DNA from 3 places in the Massilia sp. H6 genome. Region 1 is predicted to be linked to each of the others. Evidence: predicted binding sites of a transcription regulator. Region 1 holds the regulator's gene; each other region holds the start of a gene.
The links. The regulator HrcA, encoded in region 1, represses chaperone genes, less so after heat shock. The targets are predictions, from matches to a motif close to TTAGCACTCNNNNNNNNNGAGTGCTAA.
Positions count from the first base shown of each region.

Region 2: the regulator HrcA is predicted to act here: its motif matches at 3,719-3,745, upstream of rpoH (RNA polymerase sigma factor RpoH).
Region 3: the regulator HrcA is predicted to act here: its motif matches at 4,809-4,835, upstream of groES (co-chaperone GroES).

Region 1 is NZ_CP103371.1:4,096,510-4,106,638, forward strand. Features, by position in the region: gene leuS (leucine--tRNA ligase) at 1-2,487, opposite strand, end outside; gene NRS07_RS18375 (barstar family protein) at 2,627-2,953, opposite strand; gene dapB (4-hydroxy-tetrahydrodipicolinate reductase) at 2,955-3,764, opposite strand; gene NRS07_RS18385 (outer membrane protein assembly factor BamE) at 3,775-4,383, opposite strand; gene fur (ferric iron uptake transcriptional regulator) at 4,462-4,902, shown strand; gene hrcA (heat-inducible transcriptional repressor HrcA) at 4,922-5,938, opposite strand; gene NRS07_RS18400 (HAD family hydrolase) at 6,008-6,721, opposite strand; gene NRS07_RS18405 (hypothetical protein) at 6,924-7,514, shown strand; gene NRS07_RS18410 (hypothetical protein) at 7,534-8,175, shown strand; gene rsmA (16S rRNA (adenine(1518)-N(6)/adenine(1519)-N(6))-dimethyltransferase RsmA) at 8,384-9,151, opposite strand; gene pdxA (4-hydroxythreonine-4-phosphate dehydrogenase PdxA) at 9,191-10,129, opposite strand, start outside.
Region 2 is NZ_CP103371.1:1,144,789-1,154,917, reverse strand. Features, by position in the region: gene NRS07_RS05215 (thiamine pyrophosphate-binding protein) at 1-145, shown strand, start outside; gene NRS07_RS05210 (hypothetical protein) at 198-398, opposite strand; gene ftsY (signal recognition particle-docking protein FtsY) at 652-1,785, shown strand; gene NRS07_RS05200 (cell division ATP-binding protein FtsE) at 1,791-2,465, shown strand; gene ftsX (permease-like cell division protein FtsX) at 2,462-3,397, shown strand; gene rpoH (RNA polymerase sigma factor RpoH) at 3,866-4,756, shown strand; gene NRS07_RS05185 (hypothetical protein) at 4,960-5,106, opposite strand; gene NRS07_RS05180 (hypothetical protein) at 5,126-5,845, opposite strand; gene NRS07_RS05175 (TonB family protein) at 6,244-7,545, opposite strand; gene yghU (glutathione-dependent disulfide-bond oxidoreductase) at 7,652-8,494, shown strand; gene NRS07_RS05165 (manganese efflux pump MntP family protein) at 8,517-9,077, opposite strand; gene pstS (phosphate ABC transporter substrate-binding protein PstS) at 9,266-10,129, opposite strand, start outside.
Region 3 is NZ_CP103371.1:3,565,992-3,576,120, forward strand. Features, by position in the region: gene NRS07_RS16055 (molybdopterin cofactor-binding domain-containing protein) at 1-762, shown strand, start outside; gene NRS07_RS16060 (hypothetical protein) at 901-1,770, shown strand; gene NRS07_RS16065 (hypothetical protein) at 1,767-2,342, shown strand; gene NRS07_RS16070 (sulfite exporter TauE/SafE family protein) at 2,391-3,194, opposite strand; gene NRS07_RS16075 (EVE domain-containing protein) at 3,194-3,664, opposite strand; RNA gene ssrS (6S RNA) at 3,741-3,922, opposite strand; gene NRS07_RS16085 (cell division protein ZapA) at 3,967-4,278, opposite strand; gene NRS07_RS16090 (hypothetical protein) at 4,275-4,559, opposite strand; gene groES (co-chaperone GroES) at 4,921-5,211, shown strand; gene groL (chaperonin GroEL) at 5,266-6,912, shown strand; gene NRS07_RS16105 (hypothetical protein) at 7,010-7,435, shown strand; gene NRS07_RS16110 (YdeI family protein) at 7,478-8,041, shown strand; gene NRS07_RS16115 (hypothetical protein) at 8,108-8,578, shown strand; gene NRS07_RS16120 (hypothetical protein) at 8,575-9,009, shown strand; gene NRS07_RS16125 (alpha-glucosidase family protein) at 9,083-10,129, opposite strand, start outside.

The DNA.
Region 1 (10,129 bases):
CATTTCGATCTCGGACTGTTCCAGCGCTTGCGGGTCGACTTCGGGCCACTGCACATTGAGAATGTCGCCGTGGACAGCGGCATAGCCCAGTTCCTGCCACAAGGCGTGGGTGATGTGCGGTGAAACCGGGTTCAGCAGGCGCAGGAAGATCGAGAAGCCTTCGGCGATCACCGCGTCACTGGCGGCACCTTCGGCCAGCTTGCTCGATTCGAGCGTGTTGAGCATCTTCATGCAGGCCGAGACCACCGTGTTGTACTGGATGCGCTTGAGGTCGTAGTCGGCCTGCTGCAGCACCTTGTGCACTTCGCGGCGCAGGGTCTTTTGCGCGTCGTCGAGCGACGCGTCGCCCGGCGAGCCCTGCTTCTGGCCCGCCAGGGCAGCGGCGATGCGTTCGCGCTGCGCATAGCCGAAGGCCCAGACACGGCGCAGGAAGCGGCTGGCGCCTTCGACGCCGGTGTTCGACCACTCCAGGGTCTGCTCTGGCGGCGAGGCGAACATCGTGAACAGGCGCGCGGTGTCGGCGCCGTACTGTTCGATCTGCGCCTGCGGATCGATGCCGTTGTTCTTCGACTTCGACATCTTCTCGGTGCCGCCGATCTGGACCGGCTGGGCATCATGCCTGAGCACCGCATTCTGCGGGCGGCCCTTGTCATCGAAGGTAAGCTCGACATCGGCCGGGTTGAACCAGGTCTTCTTGCCGGACGGGTCTTCGCGGTAGTAGGTCTCGTTGAGCACCATCCCCTGGGTCAGCAGGTTGACAAACGGCTCGTCGAACTTGAGCAGGCCGAAGTCGCGCATCACCTTGGTCCAGAAGCGCGCGTATAGCAGGTGCATGACGGCGTGCTCGATGCCGCCGATGTACTGGTCCATCGGCATCCAGTAATCGTTGCGGGCGTCGACCATCGCCTCGTTCGAACCCGGCGAGGTATAGCGCATGTAGTACCAGGACGAATCGATGAAGGTGTCCATCGTGTCGGTCTCGCGACGCGCCGGCTTGCCGCACTTGGGGCAGTCGCAGGCGAGGAAGGCCTCGTCCTTGTTCAGCGGGTTGCCGGTGCCGTCCGGGACCAGGTGCTCGGGCAGTACCACCGGCAGGTCTTGCTCGGGAACCGGCACCACGCCGCAATCGCCGCAGTGGATCATCGGAATCGGAGTACCCCAGTAGCGCTGGCGCGAAATGCCCCAGTCGCGCAGGCGGAAGGTGACCTTCTTGTCGCCCAGCTCCTGGCCGGCCAGGTCGCCGGCGACCGCGTTGACCGCGGCGGTGTAGTCGAGACCATCGTACTTGCCCGAATTGATGGTGCGGCCGTGCTCCTTGTCGCCGTACCACTCAGCCCAGGCCTCGAGCGAGAATTCCTGGCCTTCGACGGCCACCACCTGCTTGATCGGCAGGTCGTATTTCTGGGCGAAGCCGAAATCGCGCTCGTCGTGGCCCGGCACGCCCATCACGGCGCCGTCGCCGTAGGTGATCAACACGTAGTTGCCGACCCAGACCGGTACCTGCTCGCCGGTGATCGGATGGGTGACGAACAGGCCGGTCGGCATGCCCTTCTTTTCCATGGTGGCCATGTCGGCTTCGATCACGGAACCCATCTTGCATTCGGCGATGAAGTCCTGCAGCGCCGGGTTGTCGCGCGCCGCGTGCTGGGCCAGTGCGTGTTCTGGCGCCACGGCGCAGAAAGTCACGCCCATGATGGTGTCGGCGCGGGTGGTGAAGACATACAGCTTGCCCTCGTTGATCAGCTCACCCTTGTCGTCCTTGATCTCGTGCGGGAAGGCGAAGCGCACGCCAGTCGACTTGCCGATCCAGTTGGCCTGCATGGTGCGCACGCGCTCGGGCCAGCCCGGCAGCTTGTTGTCGACATGGTCGAGCAGCTCGTCGGCGTAGTCGGTGATGCGCACGTAGTACATCGGGATCTCGCGCTTTTCGATCGGCGCGCCCGAACGCCAGCCGCGGCCATCGACCACCTGCTCGTTGGCCAGCACGGTCTGGTCGACCGGGTCCCAGTTCACGGTACCGGTCTTCTGGTAGATGATCCCTTTTTCCAGCATCTTGAGGAACATCCACTGGTTCCACTTGTAGTATTCCGGCTTGCAGGCGGTCATCTCGCGCGACCAGTCGATGGCCAGGCCCATCGATTCCATCTGCCCGCGCATGTGCGCGATGTTCGAATAAGTCCACTCGGCCGGAGGCACGTTGTTGGCCATCGCCGCGTTTTCAGCCGGCATGCCAAAGGCATCCCAGCCCATCGGCATCAGCACGTTGTAGCCGTTCATCCGCAGGTAGCGGTACATCACGTCGTTGATCGTATAGTTGCGCACGTGGCCCATGTGCAGCTTGCCCGATGGGTAAGGCAGCATCGAGCAGGCGTAATACTTGCCTTTTGGGAAACGCGGGTCGTGTTCGACGGCTTTATAGGCCTCGATCGACTTCCAGTAGGCCTGGGCGGCCTGTTCGACTTCGGCTGGACTATATTTTTCTTGCATGGTGTTCTGCGGACGGAGAAAGGGAGTGGAACCGAACATTATACTGGTTCATTTTGCACCGCGGCGAATGCCGGGCGCGATGCGCGGGCGCCGACGCGCGCCGCCCCCCCTATCAAGCCGCGTGCAGGTGCAAGCCCTGTCAGCGCAGCACCAGCTCCAGCGCCGGCTCGTCCCCGTAATCCTGATAGCGCTCGTTGATGCCGCCGACGCAGAACGCGATTTCCTCGAGCAGGTCGGGCACGGCAAGCTTCATCTTGCCGGCGTCGACAATGACGATCTCGAGCACTTCGCCCGGCTTGATCGTGAACTTGGTCATGTTCTCGTCGTCGCGCAGGTAGCTCAGGCAGTCGACCCAGGCATCGATGCTGTCGGCATACGAGTCGGGAAAGCCGAACGCGCGCCGCGATTCGAGGTGAAAGGACGCCTCGTCCACGATCGCCGCGCCATTGAGTTCTGCAGTTGCCATGTCAGCCTTTCAACCCGAGCACATCGTCCATGCCGAACAGGCCGTGGGGTTGGGCCGCCAGGAAGCGCGCCGCGCGCAGGGCGCCGTGGGCGTAGGTCACGCGGCTGCTCGACTTGTGGCTGATCTCGATGCGTTCGCCGGTTCCCAGGAACAGCACGGTATGGTCGCCCACCACGTCGCCCCCGCGCACGGTGGCAAAGCCGATGGTGGATGGATCGCGCTCGCCGGTCACGCCTTCGCGGCCGTAGACGGCGCACTGTTTCAGGTCGCGCCCGAGCGCGTCGGCGATGACTTCTCCCATCTTCAGGGCGGTGCCGGAGGGCGCGTCGACCTTGTGCCGGTGATGCGCCTCGACAATCTCGATGTCATAGCCTTCGCTGAAGCTTTTTGCCGCCATCTCGAGCAGCTTGAGCGTGACGTTCACACCCACGCTCATGTTCGGCGCCAGCACCACGCCGACCTTACCGGCCGCCAGGCGAATCGCGGCCTTGCCTGCATCGTCGAAGCCGGTGGTGCCGATCACCATCTGCACCCCATTGGCGGCGCAGTAGTCGAGGTGGCGCAGCGTGCCTTCCGGGCGGGTAAAGTCGATCAGCACATCGGCATTGTGCAATGCCGCCGCGAAGTCGGACTCGATCAGCACGCCGGTGGGCTGGCCGGCAAAAGCGCCGGCGTCCTGGCCGATCGATGGCGAACCGGCGACGTCCAGCGCGCCGACCAGCGTAGCGTCGGGCGCGGCTGAAATAGCCTGGACCAGCATGCGGCCCATGCGGCCGCTGGCGCCGGCGACGGCGATGTTCAGGGTCGTCATGGCGGCTCGCTTACTGGACGACGGGGGCGCCGCCAACCTTGACCGGTTCGACCGGACGGGTTGCCTGCTTGGCCTTGGTGCTGACCTTGGCCGGACCGGCGATGCGGTCGATGTACTCGCGCTCGGTTGGCAGGTTGCCGCCTTCGAAGCGCTCGACCTTGTCATCCTTGAAGAAGACGGTAACGCGGCTGGTGGTCAGTTCGCCATTGCCGCGCGCCAGGTAGAACGGATAGTCCCAGCGCTCGGCGTGGAACATGTCGGTCAGCAGCGGCGAGCCGAGAATAAAGCGCACCTGCTCCTTGGTCTGACCTTGCTTGAGCTGGTCCAGCATCTCTTGCGAGACGAAATTACCCTGCTGGATGTCTGGGCGGTAAGGCGAGAATACCCACATGAATTTCTGCAGCTTGCTGGCCTGCACCGTCTGCGCGCCGGCATTGGCGGCGGCCGCCGATTTTTGTGCGTCGGCGGCAAGTGCAGCCGAGTCCGTGCTCACCGGCGGCGCCGGGCGCGTCTGGTTGCGCCAGGAGGCGCAGCCCGACAGCAGCAGCGTGCATGCCAGGCCGGCCGCAAGGGCTGCCCGGGCTGGGAATCGACGGAGAACGGCTGGTTTGACGCGCATAGGTAACCTCAAAACGTTTGAGCGGGAGCTCCAAAACGCTATATCATAAAGCACTCCGCCAATATACGAGCAACAAACATGAGCAGCAGCACGAGTAATAATCCGAGCGACCTGAAGGCAAGTGGCCTCAAGGCAACCTTGCCACGCCTGAAAATCCTGGAAATCTTCCAGAACAGCGCCGTGCGGCATTTAACGGCGGAAGATGTCTACAAAATCCTGTTGTCTGACAACATGGACGTCGGCCTGGCCACCGTGTACCGCGTGCTGACCCAGTTCGAACAGGCCGGCCTGCTCAACCGCAATCACTTCGAAACCGGTAAGGCGATCTACGAGCTCAACGCCGGTTCGCACCACGATCACCTGGTCTGTCTCGATTGCGGGCATGTCGAGGAGTTCTACGACGAAGAGATCGAATCGCGCCAGCACAAGATCGCGGCCGAACGCGGGTACAAGATCGCCGAGCACTCGCTGGCGATTTATGGCAACTGTATCAAGGTAGGGTGCCCGCGCAAGACCTGAGCCACGGCACGGCGACGGCTCAGGAATGGCTCAGCGCGTTCGATAACAGTTTCGCCGTAATGTCCACGATTGGAATCACCCGCTCGTAGGCCATCCGGGTCGGTCCGATCACGCCCAGGGTGCCGACCACGCGGCCATTGACCTCGTAGGGCGCGGTGACGATGCTCATTTCATCCATCGGCACCAGCTTGGACTCGCCGCCAATGAAGATCTGCACCCCACCCGCCTTGCTCGACATGTCGAGCAGCTGCATCAGGCCGGTTTTCTGTTCGAACATCTCGAACATCTGGCGCAGCGACGTCATGTTGGACGACAGGTCCGATACCGACAGCAGGTTGCGCTCGCCGGAGATCACCATGTCGTCGCCTTCGGCCATTGCTTCACCACCGGTTTCGATCGCCACCGCCATCAGGCGGCCCATGTCGTCGCTCAGCTGGCGCAGTTCGCCGCTCAGGCGCTGGCGTACCTGGTCGAAGGTCAGTCCCGCGAAATTCTGGTTCAGGTAGTTGGCCGACTGGATCAGCTGCGAGGGCGTGTAGTCGGCGTCGGTGAGCAGCAGGCGGTTCTGCACATCGCCGCGCGGGTCGACGATGACCAGCAGGATGCGCTTTTCGGACAGGCGCAGGAATTCGATCTGCTGGAACACCGATTCGCGCCGCGGGCTCTGCACCACGCCGGCGAACTGCGACAGCGAAGAGAGCATCTGGGCGGCATTGGCGATGAGCTTTTGCGGCTGCTGCTGCGGCAACCGCATCTGGTGCGATTCCATTGCGTGCTCGTCGAGGTGCTGCACCGTCAGTAGGGTATCGACGAACAACCGGTAGCCGCGCGGGGTCGGGATGCGGCCGGCCGAGGTGTGGGGGCTGGAGACATAGCCCATCTCTTCGAGGTCGGCCATGATGTTGCGGATCGTGGCGGGCGAAACGTCGAGACCGGAAATCTTCGACAGCGCGCGCGATCCGACCGGCTGGCCGTCGGCGATATAACGCTCGACGAGGGCTTTGAGCAGGGTCTGGGCGCGGGGTTCGAGTTGCATAAATCCAGGAAGGCAGGAAGGCGGAAAGGTCCGCTTCTATTATGCACGCTCCGGCGCGCGCCGCGCCAGTTATCCGTGCTGGCGCTTGAGCCAGTCGAACAGTCCGTCCAGGCTGTTGACCTCGGCATCGGGCCGGACCTCTCCGGCCAGGTGGTTCGGCTGGGCGCTGCGGTTCATCCACACCGCGCGCATGCCCGCGCGCTGGGCGCCATACACGTCAAGCCGCAGATCGTCGCCCACGTACACCGCCTCGCTGGGGTCGATGGCAAGCTGGCGACAAGCTTCCAGGAAAATTGCCGCATGCGGTTTGGCGACGCCGAAACCCGGCGCCGCGACCGACACCTCGAAATGGCGCGCCAGGCCGATCGTCTGCAAATCGGCATTGCCGTTGGTGACCGAGGCAAGGCGCACCCGGTTCTTCAGGCGCAGCAAGCCGGGCAGTACGTCGTCGAAGGGGATCACCGCGTTGCGCGCGGCGAAGAACTCGGTCATCGCCAGCTCGACCTTGGCGGCGTCTTCGCCGGCCTGCTCGAAGGCCGCGATCAGGCCGGCGCGGCGCAAGGCGCCCAGGTCGAGCTGGAATTCAGGTTTGCGGGCCAGCAGTTCCAGGCGCGCGTGGCGCAGCGTGTCGATCGTGAAATGCTGCGCGACCAGCGGCGCATGTTCGCGCAGCCAGGCAAACAACACTTGTTCGGCCTCGATGATGACGGGGGCGATCGGCCACAAGGTGTCGTCGAGGTCGAACAAAACGGCTTTGGGCCAGGGACGGCGCGGCTGGATCATGGTGGCGTCTGCTCGATGAACGATCCGTTCAGGATAGCGAGCCCGGGGGTAGAAAGCAATGCAGGCTCGCCACTTACAGCTAGATACAAAGGCAAACCGTCCGGCGCCATGCCAAATGGACTAAAATGTTGAGCGATTATTACTCCACCGCGCTTTCCGTGCGCGGTTGTGCATTCCACCAGACCGATTATTTGGAGAAATTATGAAGAGTTCCTACCTGCGTGCCGGTACTGCGCTGGCCTGCGCGCTTGCGCTGTCGGCCTGCGGCGGCAGCGACGGCGACCTCGTACTGGGCGGTTCGTTTTCCGGCGTCACCAAGCCGGGCCTGGTCCTGCAGAACAATGGCGGCTCCGACCTGGCGGTCGCGCCGACGCCCAGCGGTTCGGGAAGCTTTTTTTTCAGCCAGCTGATGGAAACCGATTCCGACTATAACGTCACGGTCAAGAGCATCCCGAGCAATGCCGAGAAATGCGAGATGTTCCGCAACACCGGCAAGGTTGCGTTCAATATCTCGACCGTCGCCGTTGCCTGCACTATCAAGACCCATGCGCTCACCGGCACGGTGTCCGGCCTGACGGGCAGCAACCTGGTGCTGGTCAACGGTGCCGACCGCGTCGCGGTTGCCGCCGGCGCCACCACCTTTGCCATGAGCCGCGTAAACGAAGACGCAAACTATGGCGTTGCCGTCCTGACCCAGCCCGACAACCAGACCTGCACGGTTGCCAATGCCAGCGGCATGATGGGCGCGAACGACGTTACCAACGTGGCCGTCAGCTGCGTCAATCGTCCCTAATTCTCCTGGAGCTTACCCAATGAAGTTTTCCCTGATTCGTCCGGCCGCCGCGCTGGTGCTGGCACTGGGCCTCGCGGCCTGCGGTGGCGGCGACGACGACAATAACTATTCCATCAAGGGCACTGTCGAAGGCCTGGTCTACCCGGGCCTGGTGCTGACGACGAATGGCAAGGACCTTGGCGTGGCGCCGCCGGCCAAGGCCGGCGACCCGGTGCAATTTACCTTCCCCCACCGACTCGGCTACGGCGACGAGTTCAGCATCTCGGTCAAGACCCAGCCGGCGCACCAGAGCTGTGGCGTCAACACGCAAGCCCCACGTAGCGTCTTTGGCACGGGCGGCGAGCTGGCCCAGATCAATGCGCTCTTCGTGTGTGAAGTCAATGCCTATTCCATCGGCGGCAAGATCACCGGCCTGACCAAGGACACCACCGGCCTGGTGTTGACCAATGGCAGCAGCGGCGGGTCGATCACCCCCGTAACCGACCAGGCCAGCGGCGCGGTCATCGAGTATGCGATGCCTTTCAATGTGCCATTTGGCGTGTCGTATGGCGTCACCGTCGTGACCCAGCCAGTTGGTCGCTTCTGCACTGTGTCGAATCCGACCGGCATCATGGGCGACGCCCCGGTGACCAATATCGACGTCAATTGCGTGCCGACCTAAGACATTCACGAAACGCATGACACGTATGCGAAAGGAGAATTGGATTTATATGCTGTAACGCAGCATACTTGCTCCTGTCTCCTCCAGCTCTTCTTAAAAAAGAATTGGACTTCAGCCCGCTTCACAGCGGGCTTTTTTTTTGCCTGCACGCCGGGCTAGCAAGCTGGCGGTCGTGCCATCCGAAGAATTTTACCGTCTGGCAAAATTTTTAGAGCAGATTGGCCAGCGCCACATACTGTTCCAGCCCCACCGCCTCAGGACGCACACTCGGCTCGATGCCGGCTTCGACCAGCTGGGCTTCGGTGAACATGCCGGCCACGCAGTTGCGGATCACCTTGCGACGCTGCGAGAAGGCCTTGGCGACCACTTTTTCCAGCTTGGCGCCGTCGCAGGCGAGCATCTCGCGTTTGGGGACCATGCGCACGATGGCCGAGTCCACCCGCGGCGGCGGATCGAAGGCGGTCGGCGGCACGATGAACATCAGGCTCATGTCGTAGCGCCATTGCAGCATTACCGACAGGCGGCCATAGGCCTTGGTGCCGGGCTCGGCCACCATACGTTCGACCACTTCCTTTTGCAGCATGAAGTGCTGGTCTTCCACCAGCGGTGCAAACTCGGCCAGGTGAAACAGCAGCGGGCTCGAAATGTTGTACGGCAGGTTGCCGACGATACGCAGGCGCTGCCCTTCCGGCACCGGAATCGCGCCGAAATCGAACTTGAGGGCGTCGCCCGAATGCACGGTGAGTTTCTCGCGTGGATAGGCTTTTTCCAGGCGCGCGACCAGATCGCGGTCGAGCTCGACCACATGCATCTGGTCGAGCTGCTTGAGCAGCAGCGCCGTCATGGCGGCCAGCCCCGGGCCGATCTCGACCATGGTTTCGCCGCGCTGCGGCGCAATGGTGTCGATGATGTCGCTCAGGACCATCTTGTCGGTCAGGAAATTCTGACCGAAGCGCTTGCGTGCTACGTGTTTCATGTGTGCTTTCTAGCTTGCTTGATTTGCTTGATTTGCTGGTTATCTGGCCCGGCGGGCGTCGGCCATGCCCATGGCGGCGCGAATGGCTTCGATCATGCTGCCGCAGTCGGCCAGGCCGAGGCCCTGCGCGGCCAGGTCGAGCGCGGTGCCATGGTCGACCGAGGTGCGCACCAGCGGCAGGCCGAGCGTGACGTTGATGCCGCGCCCGAAGGTCGCATGCTTGAGCACCGGCAGGCCCTGGTCGTGGTACATCGCCAGCACGCAGTCGGCGTCTTGCAGGTATTTGGGTTGGAACAGCGTGTCGGCCGGGTAGGGGCCGCGCGCATCGATGCCGCGCGCGCGGGCGCGCTCCAGCACCGGCGTGATGACCTCGATTTCTTCGCGGCCCAGGTAACCGTTTTCGCCCGCGTGCGGGTTCAGGCCGGTGACCAGGATACGCGGCGCGGCGATGCCGAACTTCGATTTCAGGTCGCCATCGACGATGTCGAGCACCTGGGTCAAATTGTCCACCGTCAGGGCGGCCGGCACGTCCTTGAGCGGCAGGTGGGTGGTGGCCAGCGCCACCCGCAAGTAGGGCTGCTCACCGCCCTGCCCGGCCGCCGGCTGGCCGGCCAGCATCATCACCACTTTCGGCGTGCCGGTTTTCTCGGCCAGGTATTCGGTATGGCCGGAGAAGGCGACGCCGGCGTCGTTGATGGTGCTTTTCTGGAGCGGTGCGGTGACGATGCCCTCGAACCAGCCGCACAGGGCTCCTTCGATCGCCAGGTCCAGGGTGGCCAGCACGGCGCGACCGTTGTCCGGGTCGAGCCGGCCCGGCACCACGTGGGCATCGAGTGGCACGTCGATGACGGCCAGCCGCTCCTTGCCGAACTGCGGCAGGCCACTGTTGCGCAGCGCCTGGACCGACAGAGCCGCCAGGCGGATCTCGGGGTCGATCAGGCTGGCCGTGAGCGCCAGGAAGGCGGCGTCGCCCACCAG
Region 2 (10,129 bases), 1.3 Mb from region 1:
GGCCCTGCAGCGCGCGCTGGCCCATGCGAACGAGCACCAGCTGCCGGCCGTGATAGAACTGCGCTACGACGGCAATCTGATTACGCCGAATGCGACGCTGGAGAGCATGCGCGAGGCGGCGCAAGCGGCACAGGCCGGGCGCTGATTTAAAAGTTACAATCTTTAAAGCGACGATCCTGGAGCCGCGACTATCGCGACTATCGCGGCTCCAGGCCCAGCTCGGCTGGCAGCGGGATCGGTTTGTCGAAGAAGCTGACCGGCTCGCCCGATGGATTGGTGAAGAACAGGGCCACCAGCGCGATGAAGACCCACACGATAATATTGCGCAAGGTGGCAGCGCGGCCATCCAGGGCATTGTCGCCATAGATCAGACGCTTGAGAAAGTTCGTGAGTTTCACGGCACCCCCGTCGTTGATGAAGCCTGATGTACTCGCTGCGCTCAATGTAGCGCAACTCGCCGTCGGATTCCAGACACGCACGGTTGAGCAGCTTGCCGGTTTCAGCGCCCGCGCCACAAAAAATGCATATCGAACAGCTTTACCGGGCGTTCCTGGCACTTGAGGGAAAATCTTGCTGCTCTGGTAAAATATTCGCACATTTTTTCATCGCCGGAATCCTCCGGCATGCGCGCAGGAATCGCTACCCCCCACTATGTTTAGTTTCTTCAAAAGAAAGAAGCCGGAGACCCAGGTTCCCGAGCCGACCGTCGACGCCGCGCCCGCTTCCGCTCCAGCCCCTGTTTCACCAGCATCACCCCCCGCGCCTGCGGCTGCGGCGCCGATGTTCGTGCCCGGCGCGCTCGACGCCCGCCCGTTCGCCCCTGCCCCGCAGGACATCGCCGAACTGTTCCCGGAAACGGCCGAACGCCCGACCACCGAGCAGGAGCGAAAACAGTCCTGGATGACACGCCTGAAGGCCGGGCTGTCCAAGACGTCGAGCAACCTGTCGCTGCTGTTCGTCGGCGCGCGCATCGACGAAGACCTGTACGAAGAACTCGAATCGGCGCTGCTGATGGCGGACGCCGGCATGGACGCCACCGACTTTCTGCTGAGCTCCCTGCGGCGCAAGGTCAAGGAAGACAAGCTGGTCGATGCCGCCGCCGTCAAGGTCGCGCTCAAGCAGCTCATGATCGAGCTCTTGATGCCGCTGCAAAAGCCGCTCGAGCTCGGCCGCCACGACCCGCTCGTGATGATGATCTCGGGCGTCAACGGCGCCGGCAAGACCACCACCATCGGCAAGCTGGCCAAGCACATGCAGCGCTTCGACCAGTCGGTACTGCTGGCCGCGGGCGATACCTTCCGCGCCGCCGCGCGCGAGCAGCTGATGGTCTGGGGCCAGCGCAACAACGTCACCGTGATCTCGCAAGCCTCGGGCGACCCGGCCGCCGTGGCGTTCGACGCGGTCCAGTCGGGCAAGGCGCGCGGCACCGACGTGGTCATGGTCGATACGGCCGGCCGCCTGCCGACCCAGCTGCACCTGATGGAAGAACTCAAGAAGATCAAGCGCGTGATCGGCAAGGGCATGGAGGGCGCCCCGCACGAACTGCTCCTGGTCATCGATGGCAACACCGGACAGAACGCGCTGGCGCAGGTCAAGGCCTTCGACGACGCGCTGCAGCTCACCGGCCTGGTGATCACCAAGCTCGATGGTACCGCCAAGGGCGGCGTGCTGGCCGCGATCGCGCGTACCCGGCCGGTACCGGTGTATTTCATCGGCGTTGGCGAGAAGCTCGACGACCTGCAGCCTTTCGATGCCGAAGAATTCGTCGAAGCGCTGCTGGGATAAGACCGATGATCGAATTCCAGTCCGTCTCCAAGCAGTACTCCACCGATGCGTTCGCGCTGCGCGACGTCACCATCAATATCGCCAAGGGCGAACTGGTCTACCTGGCCGGCCCGTCCGGCGCCGGCAAGTCGACCCTGATGAAGATGGTGGCCGCGGTCGAACGTCCCACCAGCGGCATCGTCACCGTCAATGGCCAGGACATCGGCCGCATCAAGAAAGCCGGCATTCCCTTCCTGCGCCGTAACCTGGGGCTGATCTTCCAGCACCAGCGCCTGCTCAACGACCGCAATATCCTGGCCAACGTGATGCTGCCGCTGCTGGTCACCGGCGCCCACCGGACGCAGGCCGAGGGCCGCGCCCGCGCCGCGCTCGACAAGGTCGGACTACTCGAGCGCACCAGGGCACTGCCGCTGGAACTGTCCGGCGGCGAGCAGCAGCGCGTGGCGATTGCGCGCGCCATCGTCAACCGCCCGCAGATCATCCTGGCCGACGAGCCGACCGCGAACCTCGACCGCGCCGCGGCCGACCGCGTGCTCGACGCGCTGCGCGCCTTTAACGCCGTTGGCGTCACTTGCGTGATCTCGACCCACGACGAAGAGGTGCTCGACGCCGCCGGACGCGTGATCCGCCTCGAACATGGCATGCTGGTCGATGCCGGGCACACTGGAGGTGCGGCATGAGCCCGTGGATCCGCCAGCATCGTTTCGCGCTGCGCTCCGCGCTCTCGAGCGTGCGCAAGTCGCCCGGCAGTTTCCTGTTCAATGTGCTGGTCGTGGCGCTGGCGCTGACCCTGCCCTTCGCCGGCATTACCCTGCTCGATAACGTGCGGCCGCTGTCGCAGCAGCTGTCGGTCGATCCGGAAGTGAGCCTGTTCATGCAGCTCGATGCCCCGCGCGAGCAGGCCGCCGCGCTGGCGCCGCAGATTGGCAGCATTGCCGCCGCCAACGTCGGCGGCAACGGCAAGGTGTCGGTCAACTTCGTGGCGCGCGAGGAGGCACTGGCCGGGCTGAAGGAAAAGAGCGGCCTGAGCGGCGTGCTCGATACCCTCGGCGAAAATCCGCTGCCCGACAGCTATGTGCTCAAGCTCGACGGTTTTTCGGCCGGCGCCGGCGCCGGCGGAGTCGACGCCATGGTCGAGCAGCTGCGCGCGCTGCCCGGCGTCGACACGGTGCAGGTCGACTCGGCCTGGGTCAAGCGCCTGGCCGCGCTGCTGGGCATCCTGCGGCTGGCGCTACTGCTGCTGGCCGTCACCCTGGGTATCGTGGTGATCGCGGTGGTGTTCAACACCATCCGCCTGCAGGTGCTGACGCAGAAAGAAGAGATCACGGTGTCCAAGCTGCTGGGCGCGACCGATAACTTCATTCACCGCCCGTTTTATTACACCGGCGCCCTGCTCGGCCTGTCCGCCGGCGCGGTGGCGCTCGGCGTGGTCATGCTGGGGCTGGCACCACTGAACGGGGCAATTGCCGAATTTGCCAGGCTGTATGCCTCTGAATTCCAGCTGGCGCCGCTCGGCGCGCTGGAAGCCAGCGCTCTGCTGGCCATCAGCGCCAGCCTGGGCTTGATCGGTGCCATGCTGTCGGTGCAGCGTCACCTGGCGCGCGTGCAGTAGCCAATAGTGCTGCGTGGGCGGTAGATCTGCCCACGCAGGCGCTTACGCTTACGTTTTCTTTTACGGCTTAGCCGCCCATCCCTACGCGCAGACGCGCCCTGCTCCTACAGGGCTTGCGCGCCTTACGTGCGCCATTCAACAGAAGCCGATAACTAGCCCCTTTAATCTGTCTTTTGGGATTTTCCAGCACACTCGCGTTCACATTTGAGCCGCATCAACAAAACAGCAAGCGTCTGCTCTACAGTTAAAACACTGTCTTTTTTGATTCCATAGAGCAATACTTTAGCCAAACTTAATCGACTTCCAGAAACCGATGGTCGTCTGGCACTCTCTGTGGGAGAGTGCTAATATATGGTTTGATACGAGCGAAAATCAAGTAAAGCATCCAGAAACAGGCAGTGATTGAGTGTACCGAGACATGTGTCCGTGACACCTTGGATGCAGTAAGACTACTACGAGGAAACTAATATGTCCGCACAATCCGCATTGGTTCCCACCGGCAGCCGTGCCCTGGAACTGGGGTTTACTGGCACTCTCGGCAATATTGATGCTTATATCTCGGCCGTCAATCGCCTGCCGATGCTGACCCACGAAGAAGAACAATCGCTGGCAAGGCGGCTGCGCGACGATAACGACCTGGACGCGGCGCAAAAACTGGTGCTGTCGCACCTGCGCCTGGTGGTGTCGATTGCCCGCGGCTACCTCGGCTATGGCCTGCCGCACGCTGACCTGATTCAAGAAGGCAATATTGGCCTGATGAAGGCGGTCAAGCGTTTCGACCCGAACCAGGGCGTGCGCCTCGTGTCGTACGCGATGCACTGGATCAAGGCCGAGATGCATGAATACATCTTGAAGAACTGGCGCCTGGTCAAGGTCGCAACGACGAAGGCGCAGCGCAAGCTGTTCTTCAACCTGCGCAGCAACAAGGTGGGCCTCGATGCGATGACGCCTACCCAGGTCGACGACCTGGCCAAGATGCTCGACGTCAAGCGCGAAGAAGTGATCGAGATGGAAACCCGCCTGTCGGGCCGCGACATCGCCCTCGAGTCGCCCACCGACGACGACGACGACAAGTTCGCCCCGATCGCCTACCTGTCTTCTGACAAGCAGGAGCCGACCAAGGTGCTGGAAGCCGAGGCCGTCACCCGCCTGCAGTCCGAAGGCCTGGAAACCGCGCTGGGCAAGCTCGATCCGCGTTCGCGCCGCATCATCGAAGCGCGCTGGCTGGCCAACGACGACGGCTCCGGCGCCACGCTGCACACGCTGGCCGAAGAGTTCGGCGTGTCGGCCGAGCGTATCCGCCAGATCGAATCGGCGGCGCTCAAGAAGATGAAGGGTGCGTTGACGGCGTTCGTCTAACGCCAGTAACCGCATCGCGCAAAAAACCCGCTTCGGCGGGTTTTTTTATGGGCGCGGCAAATCCTGCCATCAGCGCTGGGCCAGTAGCGTGACGAACTCGCCGGTATCCGCCGTGCTCGACAACATGTGCGCCAGCAGCGCCGCTTATTGACACATAGACCATTAACTGAGCCTAGAAAGCGCTGGCGTAGAAGCCCGGATAATCACGCAACATCGATGACGATGCCATCGCGACGGCAACCAGGCTGGTTTGCCACGACCCGTCCAAGGCGCCGATGCGCCCTTTCGCCAGGCGCCTGCTGCTCGACCTCGACATTGCCCTGGGCAAAACCGTCATGGGCGAATGACATGGCGCAGCAATGGACAAGCTTATTCGACCAGGCTGCCGTTCAGGGTGTAGCTGATACGGGCATCGTCAGACCAGGCGTTGTCGCCCAACTCCACCACGTTCTTGTCTTTGGCTGCCTGCACTAGACGACGGTTGCCGTCCTCGACCGTCACAGTGTCGTACTTGCTCGACGGCGCATCAAGTTTCGTGATCTCGAGCTCCTTGCATATATCGAAGCCGAACATGTTCACAGCCCCGACAAGCGCGCGAAACTTGAATCCTTCTCCCTTCGCCATTTCCATTTGTGCCTCGCAGCTTAGGCGCAGATCGCCCATACGCCGGACACCGCCTGGCAGGCCGGGGGAGCGCACTTGCACTAATGGATGATTGAATTCACCTTTTGGGAAGTTTCTGTTTACAACGACTAATGCATCGCTGCTTTTCCCCAAGTTGTCTTGTCCAAGCACGAAAGTGTTATTCGAAAGCATAGTCACCGGAATACGACGATCCGCGCGGACGATCACGACTTGATTTTCCCCCTGGTCTACATCAACTTTCGGCAGGCGAAAGCTTAACGTGGCTCCCGGTGCCTTCTTTGGCCCGCGCTTGTCGAACACGTGCTTGCCTTTCTCTAACAACTGCAAGCTCCAGGCCATGGGCTTGGCTTGGGCGGAATCAGATTTGTGACTGACTTCGAAGCCGTCACCGGCACAGGCGCTACCGGCGACAGCAAATAGAAACAAGAACGAACGGATGTACACAGTGACTCCTCACTAGAAAAGGTGGCACAAATTAACATCTTGATCGTTGAGGTAGGGGAAAATGCGATAAGCGGTGCAATACGTGGCTCGAACGGCAAACAACAAATGATGGGCCGCTCCTGGCCGAAACCGCCCAGACGCGTGAACGCAGATTGTCAAACGAAAAGCTCTGCCGTTGGCGGCCAACTGGTATCGTCCCAAAGCAGGCGCACGATATTGAGTTCGTCAGTTATTCACAGCGGTTCAGACTTGGCGCTTCGCTGATCTGATTCGAAAGTTAATCCAATATGTTCTTCTTCTTTTTTACAACAACAGTCTGCTCTTGAGTCGGCTTGGGGGCTGGTGGTGGCGCCACTGCATAGAAAAGCCAAGAAACTCTTGTTCCACCAGCCGCCACATCAAAGCCGTGGCGCCATTTCCAACTTCGCCGCGCACATCCGGCCACGCAGTTCCAGCTGGGCTTCCGACATTCCAGCAGCGGACGGGGTCTCCGGCGCTTGTCGCGACTGCCTGTATCTGAGCACCGCCCCGCAGTCGCCGATTTCCGCGCCTTGCCGGAACACCGCCGCCGCCAGCCCATCATCGCCGCGCTTTTCCAGCAGCAGGCCATATTGGTAGTAGGCGGCCCCGTAACGCGACCGCATGGCCTTCTGGTACAGCTTGGCGACCTCGTCTTCACTGGCCGTGGCGGCGCGTCCGGCCTCGATTAAGCTACCCAGCGCGGTTTCGGCCCTCCCCTCGCTGCGTCCCAGCGCCTTGCGGTACAGGGCGCCTGCCTGCGCGTCGTCCTGGGGGTTGCCAAGGCCCAGCTCGAAGCTGCGGCCGAGATAGTAGATGCCCTGGGGGTAATCCTGGGCTGCGGCGCGTGCGATCCACGCCGCTGCAGCCACGCGCTCCTCGTCGGCGCGCGCGCCTTCCATCAGCTGCAGGCCCAGCCTTACCTGTGCGGCCGGTAGTCCACCCTCGGCAGCTTTCGTCAGCCAGTCTCGCGCTTTCTCGATGTCTACTTCCCCGGCCGTCCCGAACCGATAAAAATGTGCCAGGTTTGCCTGCGCCCAGCCGTGTCCCTGCTCTGCCGCTTTCGCGTACCAGTAGGCGGCTTGTTTGGGGTCGCGCACCATGCCGGCGCCACGGTTGTACAGTACGCCGAGGTTGTTCTGCGCGATGGCATTGCCGTTTTGCGCCGCCAAGCGGTACCAGCTTGCGGCCCGCGCCAGGTCGGCCTTGACGTAGGTGCCGTTCTCGTACCACGCCCCCAATCTGTTTTGCGCCACCGGGTCTCCCGATGCCGCCAGTGCCCTGGTGCTGGCCAGCTGGGCCTGGCCATCTGCTGCCGCGCTCTTGGCAGCGCCAGGTATCCAGACGTATTGCGTCTTGAGCCATCCGGTCGGCGTGTCGTTGGTGGCAAGTACCGCATGGAAGACACAGTGGCGAATGTTCGCCAGCGCTGCCTCGTCGAGATCCGCCCTGCCGCTGGACACCAGCACGCGCGCATCGGTGACCCGGCCGCGCTCGCCGATCTGCATTTCCACGGTCGTCTTGCCCGCCGCACGCTGCGCCAGTGCGGCAGCAGGGTAGTCGGGACGTGGGCAGGCATTCAGGTCGATCGCCACGACCTGCTGCGCGCTCTGCAGGCGGGCGGCGACTGCGGGCGTAGGGAGAATGGCAGCGGCAGCCAGGAAAAGGAGAGCGATTTTCATGCCATCAATGTACCCTTCTTGCAGCGCTACATTTACTCGGATTGTCACTGACGCGCGGACAGCGCGGATAGAATGGACCTTTCATCCGGCACAACAAGGAACCCCCATGACCGACAAATCGACCTATGTCCCGCCCAAGGTATGGACGCCACCTACCACTTCCGGTGGCAAGTTTGCCAGCATCAACCGCCCTGTCGCCGGCCCCACCCATGAGGCCGAACTCCCGGTAGGAAAGCATCCGCTGCAGCTGTATTCGCTGGGCACGCCCAATGGCGTGAAGGTGACGATCATGCTCGAAGAGCTGATCGCGCTCGGCTACGTTCAGGCCGAGTACGATGCCTGGCTAATCCGCATCAACGAAGGCGCACAGTTCTCGAGCGGCTTTGTCGATATCAACCCGAATTCGAAGATCCCGGCCCTGGTCGACCGCACCGGCCCCGAGCCGGTGCGCGTCTTCGAATCGGGTTCGATCATGGTCTACCTGGCCGAGAAGTTCGGCGCCTTCCTGCCAAAAGAAGGCGTGGCGCGGGTCGAGACCATGAACTGGCTGTTCTGGCAGATGGGCTCGGCGCCATTCGTCGGTGGCGGCTTCGGTCATTTCTATGCCTACGCGCCCGAGAAGCTGGAATACCCGATCGACCGCTATGCGATGGAAACCAAGCGCCAGCTCGACGTGCTGGAACGCCAGCTGGCGCATCACCAGTATGTAGCCGGGAACGCGTACACGATCGCCGACATGGCCATCTGGCCATGGTATGGCGCCATGGTGCGCGGTGAGCTCTACGAAGCCGCAGAATTCCTGTCGGTGCACGAATACCCGCACCTGCGCCGCTGGGCCGACGAGATCGGGGCGCGTCCGGCCGTGATCCGGGGCCGCAAGGTCAACCGGGTATTCGGCAATCCCGATGAGCAGGTGGCCGAGCGCCACGATGCGGCCGACCTCGACTGATCAGCCACGGCCTGGATCGGCCTCAAGCCGACAAGTGTTCGATCAAGATGGTGGTGCCGACCAAGATCAGCACCACGCCGCCGACCCGTTCGGCGTTGCGTCCGGCCACGGCGCCCAGGCGCTGCCCCAGCAGCACGCCGATGGTCACCATGACCGTGGTCGAGACCCCGATCGCCAGCGCCGCATGCACGATCGCGACGTCGACAAAGGCCAGGCCGACCCCGACCGCCATCGCATCGATGCTGGTGGCCACCGCCGTGAGTACCAGCACCACCGTTTTTTGAGAAGCGGCCGATTCTTCGGCCTGGTCTGCGCCGAACGACAGCCAGATCATGCGCCCGCCCAGCCCCAGCAGCAGGAAAAAAGCGATCCAGTGGTCCCACTGGCGGATGGCGTCGGCCGCCAGCGAGCCGAGGGCCCAGCCGATCAGCGGCGTGATGGTTTCGATGCAGCCGAACAGCAGGCCAATGCGCAGCGCCTGCGGCAGCGTTGGCTTGCGCAGGGCGGCGCCCTTGGCGATGGCCGCGGCAAAGGCGTCGGTCGACATCGCCAGGGCGAGAAACAGCAGTGCGGTATAGGTCATGGGATTGCCTGTTGGGCGCCGATGGTCTCGCCAAGCGCAAGGCGCGCATACAGGCTACTCCCCACGGGGAGCGGTCATTCTAGAAGGAAACACCTACCGGCGCAATGCGCGGTCGTGAGGAGGCAGGAGCTGGGGCCGGGGCCGAGGCTGGGGTAGTGTCCCCGCCCACCGGCCCCGGCCGCCGAACATCAGTAGATCGCCTTGCCCGCGCCATCCTTGAGCTGGGCTTTCCAGTTGGCCTGGACCAGCTTGACGACCGAGGCCGGCATCGGCACGTAGTCGAGTTCGGCGGCGGATGGGGCGCCATTCTTGAAGGCCCAGTCGAAGAATTTCAACACTTCGGCTCCCTTGTTGGGGTCGGCCTGGGTGCGATGCATCAGGATGTAGGACACGCCGGTGATCGGCCAGCTCTGCTTGCCGGCCTGGTCGGTCAGCACCACGCCGAAGCCCGGCGCCCTGGTCCACTCGGCGCCGGCAGCGGCGGCCTTGAAACCATCGTCGTCCGGCTGCAGGAACACGCCATCCTTGTTCTTGAGCTGAGTGTGCGACAGCTTGTTCTTCTTGGCATAGGCCCACTCGACATAGCCGATCGAACCCTTGATGCGCTGCACGTTGGCGGCCACGCCTTCGTTGCCCTTGCCGCCCACGCCCACCGCCCACTTGACCGCGGTGCCGGCGCCGACCTGGCTCTTCCAGTCGGCGCTGGTCTTGGCCAGGTAATCGGTGAACAGGAAGGACGTGCCCGAGCTGTCGGCACGATGCACCACGGTGATGTCGGCATCGGGCAGCTTCACGCCCGGATTGAGCGCGGCGATCGCCGGCGCGTTCCATTTGGTGATCTTGCCCAGGTAGATGTCGGCCACGACCGGGCCGGTAAGCTTGAGCTGGCCCGGGACGATGCCTTCGACGTTTACCACGGCGACCACGCCGCCCATGATGGCAGGAAATTGCATCAATCCACCCGCTGCCAGGTCTTCGGCCTTGAGCGGCATGTCCGACGCGCCGAAGTCGACGGTGCGGGCCTTGATCTGCTTGATGCCGGCACCCGAGCC
Region 3 (10,129 bases), 530 kb from region 1:
GCGATCCCGCAGCCGCAGGGCGGCGGCGACCGCAACGCCATTCCGTATTACACGCTGCCGAACGCGCGCGTGACCCACCGCTTCCAGGCGGCCGGGCCAGTGCGCACCTCGGCCCTGCGTTCGCTCGGCGCCTACTGCAATGTGTTCGCCATCGAGAGCTTCATGGACGAACTGGCGCGCGCCGCCAGGGCCGACCCGGTAGCCTTCCGCCTGCGCCACCTGCAGGATGCACGCGCGATCGAGACGGTGCGGCTGGCGGCCGCCAGATTCGGCTGGGACGGCTACCAGAAGACGGCCCGGCGTGGCCGCGGCTTCGCCTTCGCCCGCTACAAGAACCTGGCCGCCTACTGCGCGATCGCGCTGGAGGTCGAGGTGGTGCTCGACACCGGCCTGGTACGCATCACGCGCGCGGTCGCCGCCGTCGACTGCGGCGAGATCGTCAGCCCGGACGGGGTGCGCAACCAGATCGAGGGCGGCATTCTCCAGGCGTGCAGCTGGACCCTGCTCGAAGGCGTGCGCTTCGACGCCAGCCGGGTGCTCACGCAGGACTGGGCGAGCTATCCGATCCTGCGCTTCAAAGGCGTGCCGGACCGGGTCGAGGTGCACCTGCTGGACCGCCCCGGCCAGCCATATCTCGGTACCGGCGAAGCCGCGCAAGGCCCGGCCGCCGCGGCGCTGGCCAATGCGGTGGCCGATGCCGTGGGCGTGCGGGTGCGCGACCTGCCGCTGGATCGGGCGCGCATGCGCACCCATGCCGGATAGGGCTGACGGCGCGCTGCTACCCATGCCGCATGACTTGATGCTTTTGCACCCCGCAGCTGTCTTGACAGGCCGTCTGCGCGTTTAGAATGGCGGCGCCTGCCTGATGCGGCAGGCCAACGACAACGACTAGGGAGCAACATGCTGAAGAAGACAATGGTGGCCGGCGCGGTTGCGCTCGGCCTGGCCGGCTGCGCGGCGCCGACGCGCATACCGCTCGATGCCGCGGCACGCGACAAGCTGGCGCAGGTCCGGGTGGTGCACGCACTGGCCCAGGATGAAATCGTGGTGCGCGCTCCGGCGGCCGGTGCCAGCGCCGCAATGGGTGGGGGCTTGATCGCTGCCATCATCGATTCGAAGATCGGCGAGGTGCGCCAGAACAAACTGCAAGGTACGCTAGCGCCCTTCTATGCCTCGGTGGACGATTTCAACTTCCGCTCGCTGTTCGCTGGTTCCCTGGAAAGCAGCCTGCGCGAAGAGAAGACCCTGCGTTTCGGCGCCATCGAGCATGCCGCACAAAACCTGCTGCATGCCGAAGCCGAGGCGCAGCGCAAGGCGCTCCCGGAAGGCCAGGGACTGATGCTCGGCACCACCTCGTATACGTTCTCGCCCGACTTCAGCCGCTTGAGTGTAGCGACCCAGGTCCAGCTCAACCAGTCGGGCAAGGAAGACCCGGTCTTCAAGAACACCTATTTCTACCAGTCGGCGCCGGTGGGCGCCGGCGAGGCAGAGTCCCTTGCACTGTGGGCCGACAAGGACGGCGCGCGCTACCGCGAGGCTGCACGGGAGAGCGTCGTGCAAATCCTGAAGATGCTGCGCATGGACCTCGCCGCAGGCGCCGCCGACGCTGCGCCGGGACCGCAGCTTGCGCTGACGGCGCTCGGGACGCCGGTCAACGTTGCGGTCAAGGGACCGGCACTCGAGGACGGCGCCAACCGCGCCATCGTGCGCCACACCGACGGCACACTGTATTCGCTGCCGCACACCACCACCGGAGGACTGCCGCAATGAACAAGCACATCCTTATTGCCGCGGCATCGTCGGCATTCGCCCTGGGCGCCCTGCCCGCGCTGGCCGCCCAGGAAAAGACGCCGCTGGTGTTCGACGCAAGCGTCAGCGACGCCACGCCCGCATTGCGCAAGGACGCCTGCAAGCTCAATATCCTGGGCATCAGCGACGAGCGCTTTTCGAAGGGCGGCATTGGCGCCGATTCGCCGGTGGCCACCGATGCGCCGCAAGCATGGGTCGGCACCGGGCTGGAATCGCTCAAGGCCTATGGCTACACGGTCGGGCGCAGCAGCGCGCCGGTAGCGGGTGCGCTCAATCTCGACGTGCGCCTGATCCGTGCCTACACCTGGCTGGGCCACATGCGCATCAACGGCATGGTGGCGGCGGACGTCACGCTGGTGTCGCCATCGGGCAGCCGTACGCGCAAGTTCCGCGCCAGCGGCAGCAAGAGCAATATGATGAACGCGAACTCGGAACACGTCACCGCGCTGAACTACGCCTTCAACCACATGGTGCACCAGATGGCGGCGGGACTTTCCAGCGAGTGCGCCGGCGCCACGATCGCGGCGCGCTAGCAGCCATCGCCTCACCGGCCGGACGGCCGGTGAGGCTCCGGTGCATTGTCAGTTCACGGCTTTCCAGAACATGTAGGCCGCCAGCGCATACAGGATCACCGCAAAGATCTTCTGCAGCCGGCGCACCGGCATCTTGTGCGCGGTGCGCGCGCCGAGCGGCGCCATGGTCACGCTGGCCAGCGCGATGATCGCCAGTGCCGGCAGGTAGACGAAGCCGAGCGAATACGCCGGCAGCCCGGTCTCGCCCCAGCCGTGATAGACGTTCGAGATGGTGCCCGACAGCGCGATCGGAAAGCCCAGCGCGGCGCTGGTGGCCACCGCATTCTGAATGCGTACGCCGCACCAGGTCATGAAGGGCACCGACACGAAGCCGCCGCCCGCCCCCACGATGCCCGACAGGGTGCCGATCACGCCGCCCGCCGCGAACATGCCCGGCGCGCCCGGCAGCGCGCGCGCGGCCGCCGGCTTTTTCCCGATCAGCATCTGGGTCGCCGAAAAGGCGACGAACACGCCGAAGAACAGCGCCAGCACCGGGGCCTGCATCTGCTTGCCGATCCAGGGCCCGATCCAGGAGCCCAGCAAGATGCCGGGCGCGAGCTGCCTGACCACCGGCCACAGCACCGCGCCATGCTGGTGGTGGGCGCGCACCGACGACAGCGAGGTAAACAAGATGGTGGCCAGCGAGGTGGCGATCGCCATGTGGATCGTCAGTTCGGGGGAGAAACCGCGCGCGGTGAAGATCATCGTGATAAAGGGCACCAGCACCATGCCGCCGCCGATGCCGAGCAAGCCGGCCGCGAAGCCTCCGAACGTTCCCATCGCCAGCAGCGCCAGGATCAGGCCGATGTCCATCAGCGCTTCCCTTCTCTTGACAGGGCGACGATGGTGTTCCACTGCGCGCTCGTGACCGGCGAGATCGACAGCCGGCTGCCCTTGCGCAGCAATTCCATGTCTTCGAGTGCCGGATAGGTGCGCAGTTCGGCCAGCGGCAGGTAGCGTCCGGCCTCGACCGCGCGCACATCGACCGAGATCCAGCGCGGCTGCTCGGGGGTCGCCTTGGGATCGTGGTAGCGCGAGGCGGCGTCGAACTGGGTCGCGTCCGGATACGGGCTGCTCGCCACTTCGGCCAAGCCCGCCACGCCCGGCAGCGCGCAGCTGGAGTGATAGAACAGGATGCCGTCGCCGACCGACATCGCGTCGCGCATGAAGTTGCGGGCCTGGTAGTTACGTACGCCGTACCATGCCACGGTGCTTGCCGGCGCGGCCAGCACGTCATCGAAACTGACTTCGTCAGGCTCGGATTTCATCAACCAATAGCGCACCGCGCCTCCATAGAACCAATGCGCCGGGCGCACAAAAAAAAACGGCTGCGTACCAAGGTGCGCAACCGCTCGTATGTAGTGCCCCGCCTGTGCCGTTATTGCCGGCATCCCGAACCAAAAGGCTCAAGGTGGTCGCAGTCAGCTCAATTTCGGGTTCGTCAAACTAGTGACGATCGCGCCCACCAAGCATTGTTCCACAACCTATGCGAAAGAATGGTTCAAGGAATATATGGCAAATCTCGAACACCGCAGGGTAGACGCCAGTTTACTACGATGGACTGCGAAGTCAAACGAATTCAGGCTCAGCCGAGATTTTCCTGCGGCGCCAGCGCGCCGTCGAGCACCGTGTGCATCACTTCGAGTTTCTGCTTGACTTCCAGGATCGACATGTCCGACAACGGCCCCTGGGGCGACTTCACTGACAGGAATTCGGCGGCGACGCTCAGCGCCGCCATCACGGCGATACGGTCGGTTCCCTTGACCTTGCCCGAGTCGCGCAGCGCGCACATCTTACCGTCGAGGTAATGGACGGCCTCGCGCAGCGTGCGCTCTTCGCCATCGCGACAGGCCAGCCGATACGACTGGCCCATGATGGTGCAATCGAGATGGATCATTGGGTGGCCTCGCTGTCGTGGGGAGCCTGCGCGGAGCTCGCTTGTGGAGCGTCGGGCGCAGCGCCGTCGGCGTCAGCGGCCTGCGCCTCTGGTGCCGGGAACTGCTCGAGCAGGGCTTCGACGCGGCTCTGGGCCAGCAGCATGCGCTCCTTGAAGCTGAGGTTCTCGGCGCTCAGCAGGCTGTTGGCCTGGCGCAGCAGGTAGTTCTCGGCACGCAATGACTGGGTCAATTGGGCGAGCCTGTCGATTTTGTCGGAGAGGTCTTGGAATTCGGAAATCATTCAACACTATAGGTCTGAGAAGGTTTTTCAGTCAACCGTATTGCGCGCAGCCGGGGCGCGGGCAAAAGGACTGGCGCGATGCGCGCGGCAACAGCGCGCCATGCAGTGTACCCTGCCGGGCTGTTGTCTGCGACACCACACACCGGAGGGGCATAGTTCCCGGATTATTGCGGTTTCACAAATAAGTCCCCTGCCCCTGCCACATTGAGTCTTGAAATAGGGGGTTATCGTCCCTATAATTAGCTCTCGTTAGCACTCGTTGGTAGAGAGTGCTAACAACCGCAGTTACCAATTCCAGCCGACGCCGACAGGCGGCGGCGCCGAGTAGCTAGTCAAACCACTGAAAAACAAGGAGTTTTGCATGAACCTTCGTCCTTTGCACGATCGCGTAATCGTGAAGCGTCTCGACCAGGAAACCAAGACCGCGTCCGGCCTGATCATCCCTGATGCAGCCGCCGAGAAGCCGGACCAGGGCGAAATCCTCGCCGTCGGCAACGGCAAGGTGCAGGACAACGGCCAGCTGCGCGCGCTCGAAGTGAAAGTCGGCGACCGCGTCCTGTTCGGCAAGTACTCGGGCCAGGCCGTCAAGGTCGATGGCCAGGAGCTGCTGGTCATGCGCGAAGAAGACATCATGGCCGTCGTGGCCCTGTAATCGTTCCCGCATTTCCCCCGCAATCCATTCACGAAATCATTCGGAGAAATACACATGGCAGCTAAAGAAGTAATCTTCGGCGACGCAGCGCGCGCCAAAATGGTCGAAGGCGTCAACATCCTGGCCAATGCAGTCAAAGTCACCCTGGGCCCGAAAGGCCGCAACGTCGTGCTGGAGCGCTCGTTCGGCTCGCCGACCGTGACCAAGGATGGCGTCTCGGTCGCGAAAGAGATCGAACTCAAGGACAAGCTCATGAACATGGGCGCGCAGATGGTCAAGGAAGTCGCTTCCAAGACCAGCGACAACGCCGGTGACGGCACCACCACCGCGACCGTGCTGGCACAAGCCATCGTGCGCGAAGGCATGAAGTTCGTTGCCGCCGGCATGAACCCGATGGACCTCAAGCGCGGCATCGACAAGGCAGTTGCTGCCACCGTCGAAGAGCTGGCCAAGATCGCCCGTCCATGCACCACCACCAAAGAAATCGCCCAGGTCGGCGCGATCTCGGCCAACTCCGACTACTCGATCGGCGAGCGTATCGCTGAAGCGATGGACAAGGTCGGCAAGGAAGGCGTCATCACCGTCGAAGACGGCAAGTCGCTGAACGACGAACTCGATATCGTGGAAGGCATGCAGTTCGACCGCGGCTACCTGTCGCCTTACTTCATCAACAACCCGGACAAGCAGGTCGCCGTTCACGAGAACCCGTTCATCCTGCTGTGCGACAAGAAGATCTCGAACATCCGTGACCTGCTGCCGATCCTGGAGCAAGTCGCGAAAGCCGGCCGTCCGCTGGTGATCGTCGCCGAAGACATCGAAGGCGAAGCGCTGGCGACCCTGGTGGTCAACAACATCCGCGGCATCCTCAAGACCGTCGCCGTCAAGGCACCGGGCTTCGGCGACCGCCGCAAGGCCATGCTGGAAGACATCGCTGTCTTGACCGGCGGCCAGGTCATCGCCGAAGAAGTCGGCCTGACCCTGGAAAAGGTCACGCTGGCTGAACTGGGCCAGGCCAAGCGCGTCGAAGTGGGCAAGGAAAACACCATCATCATCGACGGCGCCGGCGCCGCTGAAACGATCGAGGCACGCGTCAAGATGGTGCGTATCCAGATCGAAGAAGCGACCTCGGACTACGACCGCGAAAAGCTGCAAGAGCGCGTGGCCAAGCTGGCCGGCGGCGTTGCCGTGATCCGCGTCGGTGCAGCCACCGAAGTCGAGATGAAAGAGAAGAAGGCCCGCGTCGAAGACGCACTGCACGCCACCCGCGCTGCCGTGGAAGAAGGCATCGTGCCAGGCGGCGGCGTTGCCCTGCTGCGCGCGCGTTCGTCGATCAACGTCCAGGGCGACAACCCTGACCAGGACGCTGGCATCAAGATCGTCCTGCGCGCCATGGAAGAGCCGCTGCGCATGATCGTCCAGAACGCCGGCGATGAGCCGTCGGTCGTGGTCGCAGCCGTGATCGCCGGTACCGGCAACTACGGTTACAACGCTGCCAACGGCACCTACGGCGACATGGTCGAAATGGGCGTGCTCGATCCAGCCAAGGTCACCCGCTCGGCACTGCAAAATGCAGCGTCGATCGCCGGCCTGATGCTCACCACCGATTGCATGGTGTCGGAACTGGCCGAAGACAAGCCAGCCGGCGGCATGGGCGGCATGGGTGGCATGGGCGGCATGGGCGGCATGGACGGCATGATGTAATGTGCCGGAAGGCGCCGCCCTGGCGGCGCCTTCCAGTCCTGCCCCAAAAGCCTGCCTGGTTCACGCCTCGCAGGCTTTTCTACTTCTTGGAGGATGCATGACGACTGTGGATGTCAACGAACTGGAAGACGCCGTACTGCTGGTGAGCGACCCAGAGCATGGTGCGCGGGCATGGGTTGGCCTCGACACGGGCAGCGTGTACGTGCGCGCCGGCGGCATCGATCCCGACGCGCAGCCCCTGCCGGAAAATATCGCCACCTCGGACCGCTACACCCGGGTGCCCGGCTCGTGCAGCCTCGACCTGGGACAGGTAGTGGTGTTCGACTTCGTCCAGGCCGAGATGCCCGAACAATACGACCACGTCCGACGAATGTTCGAGCGCCAGGCTGCCTACCGCCATTTTGGCAAACTGGTCGACGAGCGTGGCCTGCGCGAGCGCTGGCATGCGTTCCGCGATCAACGCACGGTGGCGGCCTTGCGCGGCTGGTGCGAAGCAAACGGCTTGCAGCTGAGCGTGCGCTGACCGAATGACAGCCTCGCTGGTATCACCACCACCTTCACCTTCATGATCCGCCCGACATTCTTCACCGACGCCCCGGCCTTTCGCAGCTGGCTCGCAGCCAACGCCACCACCGCCACCGAGCTGCTGGTCGGTTTTTACAAGCCCGGCAGCGCCCAGCCCTGCCTGTCGTTTCCGGAATCGGTCGACGAAGCGCTGTGCTTTGGCTGGATCGACGGCCGCCGCAAGCGCATCGACGACGACAGCTACGTGATCCGTTTCACGCCGCGCCGGCCGGCATCGGCCTGGAGCACGGAAGACATCGCCAGGATCGACCGGCTGCGCGCCGAAGGCAAGATGCTGGCGGCCGGCGAAGCGGCGTTTGCCTTGCGCATGGCGGCCAAACCCGTCGTGCATGCGCCAGAAAAAAAAGAGGCCGCCCAGCTCGCGCCCGACGAACGCGCAGCCTTCCAGCGCAATCGCGCGGCCTGGGACTATTTCCAGGCGCTTCCGCCTGGCTACCGGAACGCCATCCTGCACTGGGTTACCAGCGCGCGCAAGGAGCAGACCCGCACGGCGCGGCTGGCTGGCTTCATCGCGGCCTGCGCGGCCGGCGATCGGCTCGCGTAGGGCGCGCTCATATTGCCGGAAAAACACGCATGGTTTAGACTGCCCCCTCACCCAACGAGGCCTTCCATGTTCACACGCGCCGCACCCCGTCCTTACCTAGCCCTGCTGGCCATCTCGCTGGCCGCGGCCCTGGCGCTCGGCGGCTGCAAGCGCAGCGAACCCGAGGCGCCCAAGCCGGCTGCTGCCCCGGCCACGGCCAAGCAGGCGCCCACCCGCACCAGGGAGCAGGCGATGATCGCCCTGCTGGCAGTGCCCGAACTCAAGGCCAGGTCGGCGCAGATCGAAAAGCGCTCGAAGGGCAAGGCGCACGGCGCTGTCATCGAGGACGATCCCGAGCCGCGCGAAATCAATGGCCGCAAGTACTACCAGCTCAGTTTTGTCGAAAACCGCGCCAACGAGGTGCGCCGCGGCGAGAGCTTCCTGGTGGCGCTGCAGGGCGACGACATCCTGGTGGAAGACACCGAAACCGATACCCTGCGCACGCTGCAGGAATGGCGGCGCGATATCAAGCGCGTGGACTTGAAGAGCGCGGATTGACCCGCCTGGCGCAGCTCATCGGCCAGTCCAGCAAGCGCCAACTGGCCGGCTTGTCGTTCGTATTCGTGTGGTTCTTCGTCGGCGGCATCCTGCACTTTGTCGCCACCGATATCGAAGCCAGTATTGTTCCACCCTATATCCCGTGGCCGGTGGCGGCGGTGCTGGTGAGCGGCGCCTTCGAGCTGCTGGGCGCGGCCGGCATCGTATTGCCGTCGACCCGCCGGGCCGCGGGGATCGGCCTGTTCCTGCTGACGCTGGCCGTGACGCCCGTGCACGTGTACATGCTGCAGAATCCGGAATTGTTCGGGGTGCCGCTATGGGCCCTGTGGCTGCGCCTGCCGGTACAGGTGGCCTTGCTATGGCTGATACTCTGGAGCACCTGGAAACCCAGGCCGCGTCACATCGTCAAGCCTTCGACAGTAGCTCCATGATGAACTGCCCGTTTGCTCGGGCGGCGCCGATGTCGGCCGGTGGGCTTGGGCCGCCCCCCCGGCCGATCGCCGACTAGGCGGCAGGAATGCTGCCGAACCAGGCGCCGTAAGGCGGCAGGGTCACGCGGCCACCCGCGGCGCTGCCCGGCAGGCCGAAGCTGTCCAGTGCACTGGCGTGCGCACTCGGCGCCCAGTCGAAGCTGACCGGGTCGGGCCCCAGGTTGAAGGCGGCCAGCACGCTGTCCATGCCGTCGGCGTCGCGGCGCAGCGCCAGTACCGGTTCCGGCGCATCGAAGAACACGATGTCGCCGCGGGTCAGTTGCGGCATCGTGCGGCGCCACGCAATAAAGCGGCGCGCAAAGTTCAGTGGCGAAGCCGGATCGCTTTCCTGGCGGTCGACCGCGACCGCCGCGTGCGGCGCGGCCACCGGCAGCCAGGGCTGGCCGCTGGTAAAGCCGGCCTGCGGCGCATCCGCCTGCCACGGCATCGGGGTGCGGCAGCCGTCGCGTCCCTTGAACTCGGGCCAGAAGGTGATGCCATACGGGTCTTGCAGCAGCTCGAAAGGCACGTCGGCTTCTTCCAGGCCGAGTTCTTCGCCCTGGTACAGGCAGGGCGTGCCCTTGAGCGTGAGCTGCATGGCCAGCACCAGCTTGGCCATGGCGGGCGTGGGCTTGCCGTCGCTCCAGCGGGTCGCCACCCGGATGGCGTCGTGGTTACTCACCGACCACGAGGCCCAGCCGTCCTTGACGCGCTCGTTGAACTCTTCGACCTGGGCGCGGATATGCGCTGCGGTATGCACCGGCGTGAGCAGGTTGAAGCTGTAGGCCATGTGCAGCTTGTCGCCGCCTGCGGTGTATTCGGCCATCTGTTCGAGCGCGTCGTCGGAGCTGACTTCGCCGATCGAGACCGCGCCGAACTCGTTGAGCTGGGCGCGCACCCGCTGCAAAAAGGCGATGTTCTCCGGCTGGGTCTTGTCGTAGAGGTGGGCCTGCATGCCGTAGGGGTTCACATCCGTGACGGTCGAGGTATCGCGCACCAGCGCCGGCGGATTGCTGCGCAGCTGGCGGTCGTGGAAATGGAAGACGCAGGCGTCCATGCGTACCCCGTCGACGCCGCGTTC